Azoarcus sp. KH32C: one gene and its partner. The protein of the gene in region 1 interacts with the protein of each later gene in a pairwise test. Links are inferred from orthologs where the notes say so. Each region holds a gene or a part of one and is shown in the gene's direction. Other genes may lie near its edges. The genes, in order: ftsL and ftsB.

What was found.
Region 2: the proteins of ftsL (region 1) and ftsB interact in binary tests that used the Escherichia coli proteins (3 or more experiments, as listed by UniProt). The link is inferred for Azoarcus sp. KH32C from one-to-one orthologs.

The regions. Positions count from the first base shown.
Region 1 is NC_020516.1:4,144,019-4,147,332, reverse strand. The notes cover bases 17-3,015. They hold ftsL (cell division protein FtsL), read left to right. Parts: upstream 17-1,382; coding sequence 1,383-1,649; downstream 1,650-3,015. Other genes in these bases: AZKH_RS18495 (penicillin-binding protein 2), read left to right, coding at 1,646-3,015; rsmH (16S rRNA (cytosine(1402)-N(4))-methyltransferase RsmH), read left to right, coding at 448-1,386; mraZ (division/cell wall cluster transcriptional repressor MraZ), read left to right, coding at 17-451. In the rest of the region: more of mraZ, read left to right, coding at 8-16; more of AZKH_RS18495, read left to right, coding at 3,016-3,314. UniProt on the Escherichia coli protein: Essential cell division protein. May link together the upstream cell division proteins, which are predominantly cytoplasmic, with the downstream cell division proteins, which are predominantly periplasmic.
Region 2 is NC_020516.1:2,336,301-2,339,499, forward strand. Bases 107-2,990 are described here. They hold ftsB (cell division protein FtsB), read left to right. Parts: upstream 107-1,352; coding sequence 1,353-1,628; downstream 1,629-2,990. Other genes in these bases: eno (phosphopyruvate hydratase), read left to right, coding at 107-1,244; AZKH_RS10145 (cyclic nucleotide-binding/CBS domain-containing protein), read right to left, coding at 1,656-2,087; AZKH_RS10150 (C40 family peptidase), read right to left, coding at 2,195-2,743; AZKH_RS10155 (MliC family protein), read right to left, coding at 2,824-2,990. Outside these bases: more of eno, read left to right, coding at 1-106; more of AZKH_RS10155, read right to left, coding at 2,991-3,150; AZKH_RS10160 (SIMPL domain-containing protein), read right to left, coding at 3,188-3,199. UniProt on the Escherichia coli protein: Essential cell division protein. May link together the upstream cell division proteins, which are predominantly cytoplasmic, with the downstream cell division proteins, which are predominantly periplasmic.

The DNA.
Region 1 (3,314 bases):
GGGGGTGATGTTCCAGGGTGCCTCTGCGCTCAGTCTCGATGCGAAAGGACGCCTAGCGGTCCCGGCGCGGCATCGTGACGCCCTCGTTCCCGATGGGGCTCCCCTCGTGATTACCGCCCATCCGCACAAGTGCCTGCTCGTCTACCCGAAGACGGCATGGGATCCCATTCGAGACAAGGTTTCGGCGATGCCGGGGCTCGACATGCAGACGGCCGGCCTCAAGCGGCTGCTGATCGGCTATGCGCAGGAGGAAGAGCTGGATTCGGCCGGGCGCGTGCTGATCGCCCCGACTTCGCGCCAGTGGGCCGGGCTCGAGAAGCAGGTGTGGCTGGTCGGGCAGGGCACTCACTTCGAGCTGTGGTCCGATGCGGGCTGGCAGAAGCAGCAGGAAGCCATGCTGGCGCTAGCGAGCGGCCCGCTGCCGGCCGGATTCGAGAGCCTCGCGCTGTGAGCGACGCGAACGGGCACGTCACGGTGCTCCTCTCCGAAGCGGTCGACGCGCTGGATGTGCGCGCCGATGGCATCTATGTGGACGGCACCTTCGGACGCGGCGGTCACAGCCGCGCAATTCTTTCCAGGCTGGGTAGTCACGGGCGCCTGATCGCATTCGACCGCGACCCGATGGCCATCCAAGCAGGGCAGGCGCTCACGGATCCGCGATTCGTGCTCGTGCATGCCCCTTTCAGCGCACTCGGCGAGGAACTCGACCGCTTGGGCATTGCGCACGTCGATGGCGTGCTGCTCGATCTCGGCGTCTCTTCGCCGCAATTCGACGAGCCGGCGCGGGGCATGAGCTTCCGCTTCGATGCACCCCTCGACATGCGAATGGATACGACCCGCGGACAGACGGTAGCCGAATGGCTGGCCGAGGCGTCTGTCGCGGAAATCACGGAGGTACTCAGGGATTATGGGGAAGAACGGTTTGCTTATGCGATTGCAAAGGCGATTGCAGCTGCTCGGACAGGGGGGGCTATTGCAACCACTGGACAGCTTGCCGCGATCGTGGAAAAAACGGTCCGTACACGCGAGCCGGGGCAGCACCCGGCGACGCGTAGCTTCCAGGCTCTACGGATTTTCATCAATCGGGAACTCGAAGAGCTGTCGCTGATCCTGCCTGAAGCCGTACGTCGCCTGAAGCCGCACGGGCGGCTCGCAGTGATCAGCTTCCATTCCCTCGAAGACCGCATCGTCAAGCGCTTCATGCGCGACGAATCGCGTCCACCCCAATTGCCGGCCCGTCTGCCGGTGCGTGCCGCCGATCTGCCGAAGCCGCGGCTCGTACTCGTGGGCAAGTCGCAGCGTCCTGGCAGCGCCGAAGTCGCGGCCAATCCTCGTGCGCGCAGTGCCGTGATGCGCGTCGCCGAACGTACGGAGGCGGCAGCATGATCCGCGTGGATGCCTTTCTCGTGGCGATCGCCGTCGCCAGCGCCCTCGGCGTGGTGGGGTCGCAGCACCAGGCCCGCAAGCTGTACACAGAGTTGGAGCGCGAACAGACGCGGATGCACGGTCTTGAAGTGGAGTGGGATCAGTTGCAGCTCGAACAGAGCACTTGGGCGGCCCATGCGCGCGTCGAAAAGATCGCCCGCGAGCGTCTGGGCATGCGCGTGCCGCCGTCCGGACAGCTTTTCTCGGTGGAGGTGGCGCAATGACCAAGCGGCGCCCGGTAACATTCAACCATAACCCCTTGCTGAAGAACGGCCTGCCCGGATGGCGGGTCCGCGTCGTGATGCTCGGCCTGATGTGCGGTTCGCTCGCACTGACCGGGCGCGCGGTCTATCTGCAAGGCGTGAACAACGACTTTTTGCAGGCCAAGGGCGAGTCGCGCTACGCGCGCGTGATCGAGGCCCCCGCCACGCGCGGACGCGTCACCGACCGCAACGGCGACATGTTGGCGGTCAGTACGCCGGTGCGCTCGATCTGGGCGATCCCGTCCGACGCGCAGCTTTCGCCGGCCGACATGCGCAGGCTCGCCGGCCTGCTCGAAATGGACGTGCAGGAGCTCGATCGCCGCCTGGGCGCGGGCCGCGAATTCGTCTATCTCAAGCGCCAGCTGTCGCCCGAACTCGCCCAGCAGATCGCCGACCTCAAGCTGCCCGGAATCCACCAGCAGCAGGAATTCCGCCGCTATTACCCCGGCGGCGAGGTAATGGCCCACGTGTTGGGCTTTACCGGCGTCGATGACAAGGGGCAGGAGGGGGTCGAACTCGCCTTCGAGAACTCGCTGGCCGGCAAGCCCGGTGTGCGCCGCGTGATCCGCGATCGCCGCGGTCAAGTGGTCGATGACGTCGAATGGGTGCGCTCGCCGCGTGACGGCGAGGATCTCGCGCTGTCGGTCGATTCGAAAATCCAGTACATCGCCTACTCCGCCCTGCGTCAGGCAATGACCACGCACAAGGCGAAGGCCGGTGCGTCGGTTGTGCTCGACGCCCGCACCGGCGAAATTCTGGCGCTGGTTAACGCCCCGACCTACAACCCGAACAACCGTACCGATCTGACCGGCGCGCAGCTGCGCAACCGCGTCTTCACCGATACCTTCGAGCCCGGCTCGACGATGAAGCCCTTCACGGTTGCGCTCGCACTCGAGCGTGGAAAAGTGCGACCCAGTAGCATGGTCGACACCGGTGCGGGGCGGATCACGATCGGCAAGGCGACGATTTCTGACTCGCACCATAACGGCATGCTGTCCGTGGCGCAGGTCATCCAGAAGTCGTCGAACGTCGGCACCGTCAAGATCGCGATGAACTTCCAGCCCGAGGAAATGTGGCGGAACTTTGACGCGCTCGGTTTCGGCAAGCCGCTGAGTCTCGGCTTCCCCGGGGAGGCCGGCGGTCGGCTGCGTCCGGCACATACATGGAAGCCGGTCGAGCAGGCGACGATGTCTTTCGGTCACGGTATCTCCGTGAGTCTCATCCAGCTCGCCCACGCGTACCTGGTTTTCGCCCGCGATGGCGAAATGGTGCCGCTGTCGTTGCGCAAGCTCGATGGCCCCCCGACCGGCGGCAAGCGGATCTTCTCGTCCGAGACCGTCCGCGAGATGCGCGCCATGCTCGAGATGGTCGTCAGTCCCGGCGGGACAGCGCCCCGCGCGCAGATTTCGGGTTACCGCGTCGCCGGCAAGACCGGGACTGCCCACAAACTCGAGGGTGGTCATTATGCGAACAAATATGTTTCATCGTTTGTCGGCATGGTGCCGGCGTCGGATCCGCGGATAATTGTGGCCGTGATGATTGATGAACCCTCCGCCGGCCAGTATTACGGCGGTACCGTTGCCGCTCCCGTCTTTGCCCAGATCGCTGAAGGCGCATTGCGCACGC
Region 2 (3,199 bases), 1.8 Mb from region 1 along the record:
GCGGTAATCCGACCGTCGAAGCCGATGTTCTGCTCGAATCCGGCGTGATGGGCCGGGCCGCGGTGCCGTCCGGCGCCTCGACCGGCTCGCGCGAAGCGATCGAACTGCGTGATGGCGACGCCGCGCGTTACCTGGGCAAGGGCGTCCTGCGCGCTGTCGAGAACGTCAATACCGAAATCTCCGAGTCGATCATCGGCCTCGACGCCGAAGAGCAGTCGTTCATCGACCGCACCCTGATCGAACTCGACGGCACCGAGAACAAGTCGCGCCTGGGCGCGAACGCGATGCTCGCCGTGTCGATGGCCGTTGCCAAGGCCGCCGCTGAAGAAGCCGGCCTGCCCCTGTACCGCTACTTCGGCGGTTCGGGCCCGATGGCGATGCCGGTGCCGATGATGAACGTCATCAACGGCGGTGCTCACGCCAACAACAGCCTGGACATCCAGGAATGCATGATCATGCCCGTGGGCGTGACCAGCTTCCGCGAAGCCCTGCGTTGCGGCGCCGAGATCTTCCATCACCTGAAGAAGCTCACCGACAAGAAGGGCTACCCGACGACGGTCGGCGACGAAGGCGGTTTCGCGCCGAACGTCGGCGGCACCGAAGAAGCCCTGAACATGATCCAGGACGCGATCTCTGCCGCCGGCTACGAGCCGGGCCGCGACGTGCTGCTGGCTCTGGACTGCGCCGCCTCCGAGTTCTACAAGGACGGCAAGTACGTGCTCGCCGGCGAAGGCCTGACGCTGACTTCCGAAGGCTTTGCCGACTACCTCGCGACGCTAGCCGACCGCTTCCCGATCGTGTCGATCGAAGACGGCATGGCCGAGAACGACTGGGCCGGCTGGAAGACGCTGACCGACAAGCTCGGCCGCAAGATCCAGCTCGTCGGCGACGATCTCTTCGTCACCAACACCAAGATCCTCGAGCAGGGCATCGACCAGGGTGTCGCCAACTCGATCCTGATCAAGATCAACCAGATCGGCACACTGTCGGAAACCTTCGCCGCCGTCGAAATGGCCAAGCGCGCTGGTTACACGTCGGTCATCTCGCACCGTTCCGGCGAGACCGAAGATTCGACGATCGCGGACATCGCCGTTGGCCTCAACGCGATGCAGATCAAGACCGGCTCGCTGTCGCGCTCGGACCGCATCTCGAAGTACAACCAGCTGCTGCGCATTGAGGAAGATCTGGGCGATACCGCCAGCTACCCGGGCCGCCGCGCGTTCTACAACCTGCGCGTGCGCTAAACAAGTACCATTGCCGCGGCCCGGCTGACGGGTTGCGGAAGCAGCAAAACGATAAGGCCGGCGGATCTCCGCCGGCCTTGTTTCGATTGAAACGGATTTCCTTCAGGTATGCGCTGGTCCCTTCTCATCCTCGCGCTGATCGTGGCAGCCCTGCAATACCCGCTGTGGGTCGGAAAAGGCGGCTGGCTGCGCGTCTGGGACGTGGACCGGCAGGTGCAGGCCCAGCGCGAAACCAATCGAGAGCTCGAGCAGCGGAATGCTGGCCTGGAGGCTGAAGTGCGGGACCTGAAGTCCGGCAACGAAGCGATCGAGGAGCGTGCGCGGTTCGAACTCGGGCTGATCAAGCCCAACGAGGTTTTCGTGCACACCCCGCAGAAGCGCTGATGCGCTTCCCGGAGCGGCAAGTCGAGGTCAGAGCAGTTCGGTAATCGATTGCCGCTGCGCGATTTCGGCCTCGAATTCGACCATTTCAGGCCCGAGTGCATCACGGGCGGAGATCATGCCGACCGGCACGCCGTTATCGACGACCGGAACGTGGCGGAAGCCGCCGTCGTACATCATGTGCAGTGCGTAGCCGAGGTTCTTGTCGGCATTCGCAGTGGTCGGATCGGAGGTCATGACTTGAGCAAGCGTGGTCTTGTCGGGGTCGACGCCATTCGCCAGCACCTTCACGAGCGCGTCGCGCTCGGTAAAGATGCCCGCCAGCTTGCCACCTTTCGCGGTGATCATGATCGCGCCCACCTTCGCATCCGCCATACGGCGAGTCGCTTCTCGAACCGACAAGTCCGCGGTCGCGGTCAGGATGGCCTGATCTTTCACAATGTCTCGAATCTTTCGATTCATCTCGGTTCCTCCTCCTTAGGTTTCTTGTCCAAGGTCACTCAAAGCGGTGCCCTTCTGCGAGGATACGCGAACTGTCACTTCAAGATAGTGCGCTATTCACGGCCGCGCTAGCTTGTTGCCAGCAGGGTTCGGGCGCCGTCGACGCGCGGTGCGAAATATGGGCTGTCGAGGCGTTCCACGCGCACGCGGCCACGCGTAGACGGCGCATGCACGAACTTTCCTTCGCCGAGGTAGATGCCCATGTGGGAGTGGCGCCGGTTCATGGTGTTGAAGAAGACCAGGTCGCCGGGTTGGAGTGAGGAAACAGGGATGGGGCGCGTTATTTCGGCAATCTTCGACGCGTTGTGCGGCAATCGCCTGCCGCTGACCTGTTCGACGACATAGCTGACCATGCCGCTGCAGTCGAGTCCGGCTTCAGGATTGCGGCCGCCAAAGGCGTAGCCGGTATCGAGCAGGCCCAGTGCGACCATGACCATTTCTCGCGAGTGCAGGGGGTCGTCGAAGGCGAAATAGTCGATGCGCGGTTCTTCGGGGAGCGATGGAGCGGGAGTCCCGACGACCGGAGCGGTGGTCGGGACGCTGCTGCATGCGGCGAGCAGCAGCGTCAGAATCAACAGAAGGCCCTTGCGGCCCGCCTGGCGCGTTGCTGCCTTCATCGGCGGATCAGCTTCCCCTGGGTTCGGATATGCGGACGATAGGGGATAAGGCTGCGATATGTCCACCAATCGAGGGTGCTTTACAACGAATGGCTATGCGGGCTGCAGTCGCCGTTGGCGGGCAGGCCCGGACGTTCGAGGCTCGCTTGTTGACCATGGGCCCAGAACACGGTCTGTCCGTCGGAGTATTTTTCGCCATCTGCAGCGGTCTGATGCGAAAGCGCAAAGATCCCGGCGCCGGTTCGCAGGCGGATGTGGTCGCCGAGGTATTCGACGCTGAACTGTTCGCCGTTCTTGCAAGCGTAATTGACGACGCGTGTGGCGTCGCGGGTGTAGGCCGTGCCGGCGAGCATGCCGGCAGAGGCGATCAGGCCACACAGGGCGGCAAAGCGGGCGTTCAGGCGCATGTAGGGGTTCCTTGGGGGGGCGGAAGGATGCTGCGGATCATTCCGGAAG